DNA from 2 places in the Ciceribacter sp. RN22 genome. Region 1 is predicted to be linked to the other one. Evidence: riboswitches for the same ligand, from Rfam matches in the RefSeq annotation. Region 1 holds a riboswitch; the other holds the start of a gene.
What was found. A riboswitch is a leader RNA that binds a small molecule or an ion and turns the genes downstream of it on or off. The one in region 1 is predicted to bind cobalamin.
Positions count from the first base shown of each region.

Region 2: it holds a riboswitch for cobalamin, as region 1 does, so the genes downstream of both, cobU (bifunctional adenosylcobinamide kinase/adenosylcobinamide-phosphate guanylyltransferase) here and NHF53_RS20645 (energy-coupling factor ABC transporter permease) in region 1, are expected to answer to the same signal.

Region 1 is NZ_JAMXLD010000002.1:1,193,932-1,201,265, forward strand. It holds gene NHF53_RS20625 (aldehyde dehydrogenase) at 1-1,125, opposite strand, end outside; gene NHF53_RS20630 (aldehyde dehydrogenase) at 1,184-2,635, opposite strand; gene NHF53_RS20635 (AraC family transcriptional regulator) at 2,852-3,745, shown strand; gene NHF53_RS20640 (hypothetical protein) at 3,965-4,180, opposite strand; cobalamin riboswitch at 4,393-4,609, shown strand; gene NHF53_RS20645 (energy-coupling factor ABC transporter permease) at 4,663-5,316, shown strand; gene NHF53_RS20650 (phosphoribosylaminoimidazolesuccinocarboxamide synthase) at 5,516-6,466, shown strand; gene NHF53_RS20655 (TetR family transcriptional regulator) at 6,589-7,149, shown strand; gene NHF53_RS20660 (efflux RND transporter periplasmic adaptor subunit) at 7,327-7,334, shown strand, end outside.
Region 2 is NZ_JAMXLD010000001.1:2,101,581-2,108,914, reverse strand. It holds gene NHF53_RS10340 (HAD-IA family hydrolase) at 1-618, shown strand, start outside; gene NHF53_RS10335 (ATP12 family chaperone protein) at 611-1,402, shown strand; gene NHF53_RS10330 (hypothetical protein) at 1,465-1,932, shown strand; cobalamin riboswitch at 1,995-2,364, shown strand; gene cobU (bifunctional adenosylcobinamide kinase/adenosylcobinamide-phosphate guanylyltransferase) at 2,533-3,057, shown strand; gene cobW (cobalamin biosynthesis protein CobW) at 3,061-4,140, shown strand; gene uvrB (excinuclease ABC subunit UvrB) at 4,739-7,334, opposite strand, start outside.

The sequences.
Region 1 (7,334 bases):
GGCATAGACCCGCATGCCGGGATGAACCCCGTCGATGACCGTGGCCTCGACCACCGACCCCTGCCGCTTCCCGCCGGCGGCAACCTTCCCGCCCTTCTCGACGGCGTCGGCAACGAGGGCTTCCATCTTCGCGGCCGCCTCGGGGCTCACCAGCGAACCGAGTACCACGTGGCCGCGCGGGTCGCCCGCCGGCAGCCCGCCCGCGCGTGCGGCGAGCTTCTCCACGAATTCGTCGGCGATCTTTTCGTCGACGATGAAACGTTCCGTCGACATGCAAATCTGGCCCTGGTTCATGAAGGCACCGAAGACTGCGGCGTTCACCGCCCCGTCGACGTCGGCGTCGTCGAGCACGATGAGCGGCGCCTTGCCGCCGAGCTCGAGCAGCGCGGGCTTGAGATGCCGCCCGCAGAGCTCGCCGATGATGCGCCCGACGCGCGTCGAGCCGGTGAAGTTCACCCGCTTGACCTCGGGTGCTGCGATCAGCGCTTCGACGATTTCGGCTGCGTCCTCCGGCGCGTTGGTGACGACGTTGACCACCCCTTCCGGGAAGCCGGCATCGATGAACACCTGGCCGATCAGCACATGCAGCCCGGGGCAGAGTTCCGACGCCTTGAGGATGACGGTGTTGCCGCAGGCGAGCGCCATCGCGATCGCGCGCGTGCCGAGAATGACCGGCGCATTCCACGGTGCGATGCCGAGGCAGACCCCGACCGGCTGGCGGATCGCCATCGCGAGCGTTCCCGGCTTGTCGGACGGAATGATCTCACCGGAAATCTGGGTGGTCATGGCAGCTGCTTCGCGCAGCATGCTCGCCGCCAGCATGACGTTGAAGCCGGCCCAGGGTGCCGTGCCGCCGGTTTCGGCCGTCAATAGTGAGATAAAGTCCGGCGCCCTGGCGTCCATCGCATCGGCCGCTTTCATGAGCAGAGCCCGCCGCGCCCCTGGACCGAGCTTCGACCACGCCGGAAAAGCGGCAGACGCTGCCGCAACCGCCGCCCTGACATCGTCGAGGCCGGAGGCGGGCGCGACCGAGGCGACTTCACCGGTGAATGGATCACGGCGTTCGAAGGTGGCTCCGGTCACTGCGTCGACAGATTTGCCGTTGATGATCTGCTGTATTCTCATGGTCGATCGTCTCCTCTCAAGATCACTGGTGAAACAGGGTGGCGTGTGCAGCGCGCCGTCATATCGGGTAGGTCTCGCGGCGGCCATTGACGGTGATCCAGCGCAGTTCGGTGAACGCATCTACCGCCTGCATGCCGCCGAAGCGGCCATGGCCACTTGCCTTCACACCTCCGAAGGGTGCCTGCGGTTCGTCGGAAACCGTCGCGCCGTTGATGTGGCAGATGCCGGATTCGATCCGTCGTGCGACCTCCATCGCCCGTCCGACGTCCCGCCCGAAGACGGACGCCGAGAGCCCGTACTGGGTGTCGTTGGCGATCGTGACGGCCTCGTCGACGTCTGCAGCGCGGATGACGGCGACGACCGGCCCGAAACTCTCGTCGCCATAAAGGCGCATCGCCGGCGTCACGCCATCAAGCACGGTGGCGTCCATGAAGCTGTCGTGGCTCGTTCCACCCACGAGAAGACGTGCGCCCTTCGAAACCGCGTCCTCCGCCAATGCCCGGACCCGCCTCACGGCCTCCGCGCTGATCATCGAGCCGAGCGGCATACCCGCCCGTAGCGGGTCACCTGCCTTCAGACGCGCTGCCCGCGTGGCAAAGAGCGAGAGGAAATCCTCGGCGATCGCGTCGAGCAGGATGATGCGCTCGGTCGCCATGCAGATCTGTCCCTGGTTGAAGAAGGCTCCGAAGGCCGCCGCATCCGCGGCATGCTCGAGATCGGCATCCTCCAACACCAGCATCGGCGCCTTGCCGCCGAGCTCGAGAAGGCAAGGCTTCAGGTGCCTGGCCGCGACCTGCCCCACCACGCGGCCGATGCGGGTCGAGCCGGTAAAGTTGACGCGGCGAACGGCGGGATGGGCGATCAGCGTCTCGACGATCATCGCCGCATCGGCTGGATCATTGCTGACGACATTCACCACGCCCGGCGGGAATCCGGCATCCCGCATGACGTCGCCGATCAGCCAATGGGTTCGCGGACAGAGTTCGGATGCCTTGAGCACGACCGTATTGCCGCAGGCGAGCGGCATGGCTATTGCCCGGAAGCCGAGGGTTACCGGCGCATTCCACGGCGCAATCGCAAGGCAGACGCCGGCAGGTTGCCGGACGGCGAGCGACAACCGTTCCGCTACGGCGGAGGGTAACACAGCCCCGCTTACGGCCGTGGTCATCGAGGCCGCGTCGCGGATGATCTCGGCGCCGAGCGAGAGATTGAAATCGCACCAACTGCGGGTGGCTCCGGTCTCCGCCGTCATCGCCGCCGCAAAATCGTCCGCCCGCGCGCTCAATATGTTTGCGGCACGTTCGAGAAGCGCGCGGCGTTCGCCGGGGCCGGTCGCGGACCAGGCGGGAAAGGCCGCCGCCGCCACATTCGCCGCACGTTCGGCATCTGCGGTCGAGGCCGCCGCACCGACGGTCACGATGTCTCCGGTCACCGGATTGCGCCGGAGGAAGGTCGCCCCGCCGGCGGCATCCTCGTCGGCACTGCCGATCATCAGCCTTGCCTGGAACATTTCGGCCCCCTCGGACCCGGGTTCAAAAACGGTTCTTCAGGGGAATCCGGGCGCAAGCCAGCGAATGCGCTGGCATGCCCGCCAAGCCTCCTCCCAAAGGCATTTTGCGAGCTTAGGGGTTGACCTCGGTGTTGAGAATGCGATTTTCTGGCAGTGACATGTGATTTTCCGGCGATCTGTCATCGAAAGGCGGAGGGACGGAAAGCCGGGGCTCCGATGACCGACAGACACGCCATTCACCGCAAACTGCGCTGCAATCCGCTTTCTCCGGCCTTGGCGCGACGATCGATGCGCATCACCGCACCACCTTACGAACATTTCGCGCACGTGCTCGTTCTTTCTGGCGGACAAGTCAGACTGCGCTCGCCGGCGCGCGACGAGGTTCTCGCCGGTCCCGTCGTGGCGATCCTGCCGCCCTGCGACGACCTGTCCCTGGTCATCGACGCGGGCAGTACGGGTCACATTCTCGGTCTTTCAAGCATGCTTCTGGCGGAGGTGGTCGAAGATCAGCCCGAAGGCCACGGCCTCAGACTTCTGCTGTCGCAGGAGATCATCCGGCAGGACATCGAACGCGCGGAGGTCGAGGCTCTCGTTCCGCTGCTTCGGGGCCTTTCCGATGAACTCGAGCGGGAACACCCGTCCATAATGGCCTCCTGCGCCTTTCTGCAGCTTCTCCTGTTGAGGGTCTGGCGTCTCACCGGCGCGGGTGACCTGCCTTTCACCAGGCCGGCGAAGACCGGCGACATTCTCCAGCGTTTTAGGCACCTCGTCGAAAGTCACTTCGAAGAACAGAGGCCAATCGGCTTCTACGCCGAGCAACTCGGCATTACCGCGGATCGGTTGCATTCGCTTTGCAGCAAGGCTCTCGGCAGGACACCGATCGAGCTTGTCCACGAGCGCACGATCCGCGAGGCAAAGATCAAGCTCGAACGCTCGCCGCGGAGCATCCATGGGATCGCCGAAAGCCTGGGCTTTCGCGACCCGACCTACTTCAGTCACTTTTTCAAACGAAAGACCGGCCTGTCCCCCGCCGCCTATCGCCAAAGCTTCACCTCGATCGGCGACAGGACGGGACAGGAAGCGCCAGCGAGCTACGCCGACTGGCCGTGATCGATCCGGCGCACGATCGGATCACGGCGACAAACAGATATATCAGGCCTGCCATCTAACCTCAGGCCTGACAGTCTGCCCTTTCCCCGATGGTAGCCGAGCGCGGCGATCGCCGCCGTATTCTTCACCGTGATGAAGACGCAGGACACACTCGCCTGACGGGGAGCAGCCGGGGAAACCTCCCCCGGCCGCACTCCAGACGAGACAAGCGAGGTGGCGTCAGCCCTTGGTGATCACGATCAGCGTCGTGAAGATCACCGGTACGGCCGTCAGAGCCGGCAGGATGATGGCCGGATAGCCGAAATAGCCGATCGCAAGAATCCAGACCAGGACCAGGTTGAGAATGAAGAGAAGCTTGGCAGTGGTCGGCCCGGTGAGGGCTTCTCTGAGCATCCATCCGAAAACAGGTACACTGTAGACCATTCTTGCGAGCATATCGGATTTCCTTTCTCCACGGGCGGCAGCCTTGATTTTCGTCAACCCGTAGACGCCGTCGAGAGCCGCCGCAATGCGGCATTTTGGCCTGTCGCCGCTTCCGACCGATTGCGCACACCCGCGTCATCGGCTATCACCAATCGACCTGCACTGAAAAAGCCCGTGGTCACGACCGGAACGGTCCATTCCACGTCGCGAACCGGACGGCAGGCGAATTCAAAACCAGCGATGGTTCCACCCGACGAAAACGAAGTGGTGGATGAAAAGGGAATACGGTGAGGATTACCCATCAGGGGCCGAGACCGTAGCTGCCCCCGCAACTGTGAGCGGAGAGCGACGTCCAGCATGCCATTGGCCGGAAACGGTTGATAAGGCGGACCGAGCCGAGACCCGCGAGCCAGGAGACCTGCCATCGCCTCGGCCACGATTTTCGTGGCGTCTCAAGCAATTCCGCGCGGTGGGCGCGGAGGAAAGGCAATAGAATGCATATTGAAGTTGGAATTATCGATCCTGTTCGTATCGCGCTTGCGAACGCAGCCGCCCTCAGCGTCGTCGCGTCCCAGCTGCCGGCCGTCGTGCGCAACCCGCTGGCCGTGCCGAAGACCCTCGTTTCGGCCGTGGTGTTTTCCGCGCTGATGCAAGCCTGGCATCTGCCGGTCGGCCCGTCCGAACTGCACCTCATCGGCGCGACGACCATTTACATGCTCTTCGGGTTCGCACCGGCCATGCTCGGCTTCGCGCTCGGCCTCGTCCTGCAGGCTTTCCTGTTCGAGCCCGGCGACATCCCGCATCTCGGCGTCAACGCCCTCTCGCTGATGGTGCCGATGATCGCGGTCCACTACAGCTTCGGCCGCCGGCTTTTCGACGCCAAACTGCGGGACCGTTTCAACCTCGGCAAGGTCCTGCGCATCGACGCCGTCTATTACGCCGGCGTGTCGGCGATGGTCGGCTTCTGGCTGATGATCTCCAACGACGCGGTCGCCTTCACCGACTGGGCCGCCTGGGTCGCAGCCTATTTCCCGGTCTTCCTGGTCGAAGCCTTCATCACCTTCACCGCCGTGTCCGTGATCAAGGGCTTCCGCGCCAATGGGCTCGTCTCCCGCATGACCGAGGTCGGACGCCTGACCTTCGCCTGATACCGCCAGGCGCTTCTGCCTGCTGCAAGAACCGGAAAGCGCATGGCGACCACCATGCGCCTTTTCTTTTGATAAGGAGCGGTCAAAGCGCCTTGGCTCTCCTTCCGCCGAAGGCCTCGCTTGACAAAACCCGGCGGTAAACTAAGGGTCCGGCGAGGACGACCGGCGTCCGTTCCATGACATCAGAAGGGCGAGGCCATTGCGCATTCTCTCCGAAGCCTATTTCCCCGAACTGCCGAACTACTATCGTGGCAAGGTTCGCGAAAACTACGATCTTCCGGACGGCCGGCGCATCATCATCTCGACCGACCGGCTGAGCGCCTTCGACCGCATTCTCACCTGCATTCCCTACAAGGGCCAGGTGCTGACCCAGACGGCCCGCTACTGGTTCGAGCAGACGAAGGATATCTGTCCGAACCACGTGCTGGACTACCCCGACCCGAACGTCGTCGTCGGCAAGAAACTCGACATCCTTCCCGTCGAGATCGTCGTGCGCGGATATCTTGCAGGCACGACGGGCACCTCCATCCTGACGCTCTACAAGGCCGGCCAGCGGGAGATGTATGGAATCCGGCTGCCGGACGGCATGCGCGACAACCAAGTCCTGCCGCAGGCGATCATCACCCCGACGAGCAAGGCTTTCGACGGCGGCCACGACGAGCCGCTGACGCCGGAGCAGATCGTCTCGACGGGACTGCTGACGCAGAAGCAGTGGGACACGCTTTCGGACTATGCGCTGGCGCTCTTCGCCCGCGGCCAGACGCTCGCCGCGGAACGCGGACTCATCCTCGTCGACACCAAGTACGAGTTCGGCACCGACAAGGACGGCACCATCATCCTCGCCGACGAGATCCATACACCGGACAGCAGCCGCTACTGGATCGCCGACAGTTATCCCGAACACTTCGAGAAGGGCGAACGTCCGGTGAGCTTCGACAAGGACTTCGTCCGCTCGTGGGTCGCCGAACGGTGCGATCCTTACAAGGACGACATTCCGGAAATTCCGGCGAAACTGGTCGAGGACACCTCAAAGGTCTATATAAAGGCGTATGAGGCAATTACCGGCGAGACGTTCGTGCCGGACGACAGCGGTGAAACGCCGCTGGCGAGGGTTCGCGCAAATCTCGATCGCTACTTTCCAAGGAGCTGAGTGAAGCGTTGGCGATCGCGCCGAAAGAGGAAGGGCTCCCGGCGAGCAACGTACGGGCCGGCACGCGCACCGCGCGGGGCCAGCGCAAGCCCCGTCGCCCGGCCGCGGAGACGCGCGAGGACATCCTCAACACGGCCGAGGAACTGTTCCGGACCAAGGGCTTCACGAACGTTGCGGTGGCAGACGTCGCCGCTGCGCTCGGCATGTCGCCGGCCAATGTGTTCAAGCATTTCCATTCGAAAGTTGACCTCGTCGACGCCATTTCCGTGCGCCACCTCGAAGCCATGATCGAACGGCTCGCACGGCCGGACGACCGCAAGGCGCCCCCGGAGCGCCTTCTCCTCTTCGTCGAGCAGTTGATGGAAAGCCATCTGCAGGATCTCCAGAAGAGCCCGCACATCTTCGAGATGATCGTCTTTTCCGCCGGCCAGGAACTGGCCTGCGCCGAGCAATACCGCGAAATGCTGATCGACGACATCACCCGGATCATCGACGCGGGCGTCGAAAGCGGCGTCTACCACGTGAAGGACAGCCGCAAGACCGCCGAAGTCGCGGCAATGGCATTGGCCTGTGTGCTCCATCCGGTGTTGATCGCCAGGGAAAAGGCCGACATATTGGCAACACGTTGCCGTGAAGTTGTGGCTCTGATCGATACCGCACTGCAAAATCCGCTTGCAAAGTGACGATACTCTTCTTACGTCACTTTGCATCGCCTCCCGTCCAGTGACGAGAGGACGACGCGGAATTATGCCGTCACCATCCCTTGTCCGGGATGAACGCGGCCCACGAAAAACTGACGCTTGCTAATTTTTGTCGGCCCTGCCGGCCCTCCCGTGCTCGCCTCTTTTCGGAAAGAAACGATGACCAG
Region 2 (7,334 bases), on a different contig from region 1:
ATCCATGCGGTGATGACGCGCACCTTCCTTCATTTCGGCCATGCCGCGCCGGATGTCGAACACACCAAGGCGATCATCGGCCTGAGCCTCGATCTCGCGATCGCCACCATGCAGGGCAAGCCGGACGTCGATCACGAGGCGGGGGCGATGGCGCTCTACTACAAGGCGGTGTTCACTGAGGTGCGCGCCGAGCAGGGCTTCGAGGAGCCGCTTTACGACGGGATCGCCGAGGTGATCGCGGCGATGGTTCGCCGTGACGACCTGCTGATCGGGGCGGTGACCGGCAAGTCCCGCCGTGGCCTCGACGGCGTGCTTGAAACCCACGGGTTGAAGCCCCATTTCGTCGTTTCACGGACGGCGGACGAATGTCCGTCGAAACCCAATCCGGCCATGGTTCTGGAGTGCTGCCGCGAAACCGGCATGGATGCGCGGGATGCGGTCGTCATCGGTGACGCGATCTACGACATGCAGATGGGCAAGGCCGCCGGCGCCCGGGCGATCGGCGTCTCCTGGGGCTATTCGACGACTGCTGCGCTGCTGCTTGCAGGCGCGGACGCCGTCGTTGACCACCCGGCCGACCTTTTGGCCCATGTCATGAAAGGAGCCGTCGATGCGTGACCTTCTCAGCGATTTCGGCCCCGAGCCGAGCGATCCGGACCCGGTACGCCGCGCGCAGATCCAGATGCAGCGGCCGCAGGCGAAGCGCTTCTACACCGAAGTCGGCACGCGGAACGAGGATGAGGCCGTTGCCATCCTGCTCGACGGTCGCGGCGTGAAGACGCCGGCGAAACATCCGCTGCGCCTGCCGACGGCCGATGCCGCCGAGCTCGTCGCTTCGGAGTGGCGCGCCCAGGGCGAAACGATCGACCCGGCGACGATGCCGATGACCCGGCTTGCCAATACCGCGATCGATGCCGTCGCCGAACAGATCGACGCCGTGTTCGAGGATATCGTGCGCTACGCCGGCAACGACCTGCTCTGCTACCACGCGGAATCGCCTCAGGAACTCGTCGAACGACAGGCGCGGCAGTGGGGACCGGTGATCGACTGGGTGGCTTCCTCCCATGGCGCGCGGTTCATTCTTGCGGCCGGCATCGTCCACCAGGCACAGCCACAGGCGGCAATCGAGGCCTTCGCCAAGGCACTCGACGCCTACCGGACCCCGTTCGAACTCGCTGCACTGCACGTGGTGACGACGCTGACCGGCTCGGCGATCCTGGCGCTCGCCTTCGCCGAGGGCTTCCTTTCCACTCCGGAGGTATGGGCGCTCGCCCATCTCGATGAGGACTGGACCGAAGAGCACTGGGGCGTCGACGAGGAAGCGCAGGCCCGCAGGGCCAAGCGCTTCGAGGAGATGGATGCCGCGGCGCGCCTGTTCCGGGCCGTGCGGGCTGCCGCTTAACGCCGCGCTAACCATACCGGTGACAGTCTCTTCCGACCGAATCGGGATCGGATCAGCCTGCCATGTGTCTGCGGTTCTGCCACGCCGTCATCGCCCTTCTTCTTTGCGCTCTGCTGTCCTCGTGCAGCGTCGCGGGCGTCGAGCTCTTGACGCCGCGCAAGGTCTATGACGTTCGCGACCTGACGGTGCTTGCCGATGTCCGCGTGCCGCAGACCGTGGTCGTCGGCACCGACAGCCGGATCGCCGCGGCGATCGCTGCGACCGCGCCGCGGCCGGAGGCGCCACCGGTGGTGCTCTCGGTGCGGATCGGCTCCTATCGACCCGACATTTCGCCGCTCAACCACCGCAGCGAGGCAACCGTCACGGTGACCGCGATCTCGGTCATCGACGGTTCTCCGGTCGCCACCGCGACGTTCCCGGTGACGAGCGAAACGGAAACCCCCGATTTCGAGGCGGAGGCGCTCGCCGAGGCGGTCGCCGCGCGCATCCGCTTGCTCTTCGCCTTGAGCATGCCTTCTGCGCGTCAGTGACTGGCTTTGGGGCGGTTTGCAGGCGTTCTGTTCGAATTGACTTCACCGCCGCTTGCGCCTAAGCGTTTTCTCATTCGGATGGTTTCCGCGCCGTCGATACGGGGCGGAACGCAAAAGGGAATGCGACGGTGGGGACCCAAGCCGGGCCTGCCAATCGCAGCCGACCCCGCGACTGTAGAGCGGTGAGGGTCAATCATCCGGTGAGCCGGAATGCCCGCGACGGGTCCGCAAGGCGCGGACGGCGGGTTCTTCGGCGAAGCTGGAAAAGCCACTGGAGTGGCGACACGATCAGCCGGGGCCGGGACGCCTCTATTTCTACGAATCGTCCGCCTCTTCGTGCCGCTTCGAAGCTCCGGGAAGGCGAGGTTGCCCCGCTGGCGCTTGGCGCCTCAACCGCGAGCCAGGAGACCTGCCACCCGTGCCGGGCTTTGAAAGCCCATCCTGGGGAAAAATCCCCGTTGCCAGCACGGAGGTTGTCGTGGCGACATCTTGTGACGGCGGGATTGTGCGATCCCGCATTTCCACATCCTTTCTGCCGGGCTGCGCGCCCGGCCTCTTCTCATGTCCACCTTTCCGGCGCTCTGGCGCGGAGGTCCGTCCTTGAGCGCGGCCGCCGGCCATAGCGTGTTCGTGCTCGGCGGTGCCCGTTCGGGCAAGTCGCGGCATGCGGAATCGCTTGCCGAGGCAAGCGGGCTCGAACGCCACTATGTCGCAACGGGACGCGCCTTCGACGATGAAATGCGCGAACGCATTGCCCTGCATCGTGAGAGCCGCGGCGGGCTCTGGACGACCCATGAGGAGCCGGTGGACCTTGCCGGCGTTCTCCGACGCATCGATGCATCGGACCGTGTCGTGCTCGTCGACTGTCTGACGCTCTGGGTCACGAACCTGATGCTGGACGAACGCGATGTCGCCGCCGAAAGCGCGCGCCTCGTCTCGGTCCTGCCAATGCTTCGGGCGCGGCTGATCCTCGTCTCGAACGAGGTCGGGCTCGGCATCGTGCCGGAAAACCGCATGGCGCGCGAATTCCGCGACCATGCCGGACGGCTCCACCAGATGGTCGCGGCGGTCGCGACCGAAGTCTATTTCGTCGCGGCGGGACTGCCGCTGAAAATGAAGGGTTGAACCATGCTGCAGCAGAAGATCCCGGCAACCGTCATCACCGGCTTTCTCGGCGCCGGAAAGACGACGATCATCCGCAACATGCTGATGAACGCCGGCGGCAAGAAGATCGCGCTCATCATCAACGAATTCGGCGACCTCGGCGTCGACGGCGAGGTGCTGAAGGGCTGCGGCGCCGACAACTGCACCGAGGACGACATCATCGAGCTCACCAATGGCTGCATCTGCTGCACGGTGGCCGATGATTTCGTGCCGACCATGCAGCGCCTGCTGGAACGCGACGAGCGGCCGGATCACATCGTCATCGAGACCTCCGGTCTCGCCCTGCCGCAGCCGCTGGTCGCCGCCTTCAACTGGCCGGACATCCGCACCCGCGTGACGGTCGACGGCGTGGTGACCGTGGTCGACAGTGCCGCGGTGGCGGCCGGGCGTTTCGCCGACGACCACGACAGGGTCGACGCAATGCGCGAGCAGGATGCCTCGCTCGACCATGACAGCCCGCTCGAGGAGCTCTTCGAGGACCAGCTCACCTGCGCCGATCTCATCGTTCTCAACAAGACCGATCTGCTGGACGGCGAGGGGATCGCCGCGGTCCGCTCCGAGGTTGCTGGACGCATCAACCGCAAGCCGACGCTGGTTGAGGCGAGGAACGGCGAGGTTCCGGCGATCGTGCTCCTCGGCCTCGGCGCCGGTTCGGAGGCCGATATCGGAAACCGCAAGTCGCACCACGAACTGGAGCATGAGGCTGCCCATGCCTCCGGCGAGGGTCACGACCACCTGCACCACCACGACCACGACGAGTTCGAGAGTTTTGCGCTGCGGCTTCCGGCGATCGCCGATCCGGCGGCCTTCGTCGAGCGGCTGAGAGCCGTCATCGAGGCCCACGACATCCTGCGCCTCAAGGGCTTCGTCGACGTGCCCGGCAAGCCGATGCGGCTCGTCGTCCAGGCGGTCGGTTCGCGCATCGACACCTATTTCGATCGCCCCTGGGCGGCCGGCGAGAAGCGCGAGACCCGCCTCGTCGTCATCGGCCTGCACGAATGGGATTTCGCGGCGGTGGTTGAGGCGGTCGAGAAGGCGGCCTGAGGACCGATTGAGAGCGATGGACGCATCAGTTACCCCCTTCTGGCCCGCCGGCCATCTCCCCCACAAGGGGGGAGATCACCATGCGGCGACGCTCGGTCGTTCCGTCAGCGCTGAAGGGGGGCGGTTGTTCGGAGCACGGGTCAGAAGGATTTGGTGGGAAGCGCGATTTGTCGCCTTCCGATCTCCCCCGCGTCGGCATTCGACACTGGGCTATCTCAGCCCGATGGAATTTGAAAACAAGGTCGGATTAGCTTAACTCGGTGTCCGAAAAACCGGCAGCAGGCCAGCCGTTCCTCTCTCCTTGAGGGAGAGGAAGCGATTTCGGCAGCTTAGGCCGAAGGCGTAAGTGCCAGAAATCGCAGGTGAGGGGGACGTCAAGCAGGCGAAACCGACCCCCTCACTTGGAATTTCTAACACTTAGCTGAAGTAGGGCCTTGCACAGTCTTCGCGCGGCGTCGCGCTCAGGCCTTCGTTCGCTCAAATCGATCCACCGGATCGATGGCGCCGCCGCGCGGAGCGACCCCGTAGGCGTACGGGCTGCCCCTCATCCGCCTGCCGGCACCTTCTCCCCATCGGGATGGGGAGAAGGGACTCGTGGTCACCGTCCCGGTCGTCCCGTCTTGCCCTTGGTGCGGCCCTTCTTTTTCTGGTCCGCCGGGTCCTCGTAGGAGCCGGCACCGGGGCGGGCGCGGATGATGGGGCGGGGGTCGTCCGGCCCTGAGCGTGGGGCACCCCCCTCTGTCCTGCCGGCGTTCGTTGCTGCAATCGATTCGCTGGATCGATTGCTCGGCTTCGCCGACCGCTCCTCACCCCCCACAAGGGGGGAGATCGGGCTGCGGCCCGGTTCGGCCCCCGGCTTCTCGGGCACCTTGCCGGTCACCGGTTTTTCGGTGCGGCCGACGGTCATTTCGTCGAGGGTGTTCTTGCGGAAGAGCGAGCGTCCGGCCGGTGTCGGCAGGTCGGTGCCGGGGCCCATGTCGTCGAGCGACGGCTTGGCGAAGTAGGACGCTTGCTCCGCCGATCTCCCCCCTTGAGGGGGAGATGTCGGCGTAGCCGACAGAGGGGGGTGATCGGCGGACGCTTCATTGGGGGATACCCCCCTCTGTCCCTGCCGGGACATCTCCCCCTCAGGGGGGGAGATCGACTCGCGGCCGGCGCTGCGGGCACGGCCGGTCTTCGAGCGCGAGGAGAGGGAGATGCGGGGTTCACCGGAAGACCCCTCCCCAACCCTCCCCACAGGGGGGAGGGAGTTCGCCGCGCTTGCGGCGGCCTCCCGGTCTCCCCCCTTGTGGGGGAGATGGCCCGAAGGGCCAGAGGGGGTCTGTTCCGCACTCGCCGCCGGACTTGACTGCTTCCCTCTCGCGCCTTCGGCACTCGCCGCCTCCTGCCGGGCCATCGGGTCGTCCATGGCGGCGAGTTCGACGGCCTTGAGGCGCTTGATCTCGTCGCGGAGCCGCGCGGCGGTTTCGAAATCGAGGTCGGCGGCGGCGTCGCGCATCTGCTTTTCGAGCGCGTTGAGGTGGGCCTGGAGGTTGGCGCCGACGAGATTGCCGCCTGCCGCAAAGCCCTTGCCGGCGACGCCGGAAATGTCGGCGCGGACATGGTCGCGCTCGTAGACGGAATCGAGGATGTCGGAGATGCGGGCCTTGACCGATTCCGGCGTGATGCCGTGCTCGATGTTGTAGGCCATCTGCTTCTCGCGGCGGCGCGCCGTCTCGTCCATCGCCCGCTGCATCGAGCCGGTGATGTTGTCGGCATAGAGGATGACCTTGCCGTCGACATTGCGGGCGGCGCGGCCGATGGTCTGGATGAGCGAGGTTTCCGAGCGCAGGAAGCCTTCCTTGTCGGCGTCGAGGATGGCGACGAAGCCGCATTCGGGGATGTCGAGGCCCTCGCGCAAAAGGTTGATGCCCACCAGCACGTCGAAGGCGCCGAGGCGAAGATCGCGGATGATCTCGATGCGCTCCAGCGTGTCGATGTCGGAATGCATGTAGCGGACGCGCACGCCCTGCTCGTGCAGGTATTCGGTGAGGTCTTCCGCCATGCGCTTGGTGAGCACGGTGACCAGCGTGCGGTAACCCTTGAGCGCCGTGTCGCGGATTTCGCCGAGCACGTCGTCGACCTGGGTCTTGGCCGCGCGGACCTCGACCGGCGGGTCGATGAGGCCGGTCGGACGGATCACCTGTTCGGCGAAGACGCCGCCCGCCTGATCCATCTCCCAGCCGCCGGGGGTGGCGGAGACGGCGACCGTCTGCGGGCGCATGGCGTCCCATTCCTCGAAGCGCAAGGGACGGTTGTCCATGCAGGACGGCAGGCGGAAACCGTATTCGGCGAGCGTCGCCTTGCGGCGGAAGTCGCCGCGATACATGCCGCCGATCTGCGGGATGGTGACGTGGGACTCGTCGATGAAGATCAGCGCGTCGTCGGGGATGTATTCGAAGAGGGTCGGCGGCGGCTCGCCGGGCTTGCGGCCGGTCAAGTAGCGCGAATAGTTCTCGATGCCGGCGCAGGAGCCGGTGGCCTCCAGCATCTCGACGTCGTAGCGGGTGCGCTGTTCCAGCCGCTGGGCCTCCAGCAGGCGACCGGCGGCCTCGAGCTCGCCGAGGCGGTGCTTCAGCTCGTCCTTGATCGCCTTGATGGCGGCGTTCAGCGTCGGCCGCGGCGTCACGTAGTGGGAGTTGGCGTAGATCTTCACCGTCTGCATGTCGCCGGTCTTCTGGCCGGTCAGCGGGTCGAACTCGGTGATCGCCTCGATCTCGTCGCCCCACATGCTGATGCGCCAGGCGGCATCCTCCAGGTGGGCGGGGAAGATCTCGATGGTATCACCGCGGACGCGAAAAGAGCCGCGGGTGAAGTTGATGTCCTGACGCTTGTACTGCTGGGCGACGAGGTCGGCCAAGAGCTGGCGCTGGTCGAGGCGGTCGCCGACCGACATCTGGAAGGTCATCGCCGTATAGGTCTCGACCGAGCCGATACCGTAGATGCAGGAGACCGAGGCGACGATGATGCAGTCGTCGCGCTCGAGGATGGCGCGGGTGGCGGCGTGGCGCATCCGGTCGATCTGCTCGTTGATCGAGGATTCCTTCTCGATATAGGTGTCTGAGCGCGGGACGTAGGCCTCCGGCTGGTAGTAGTCGTAATAGGAGACGAAGTATTCGACCGCGTTGTCGGGGAAGAAGTTCTTGAATTCCGAA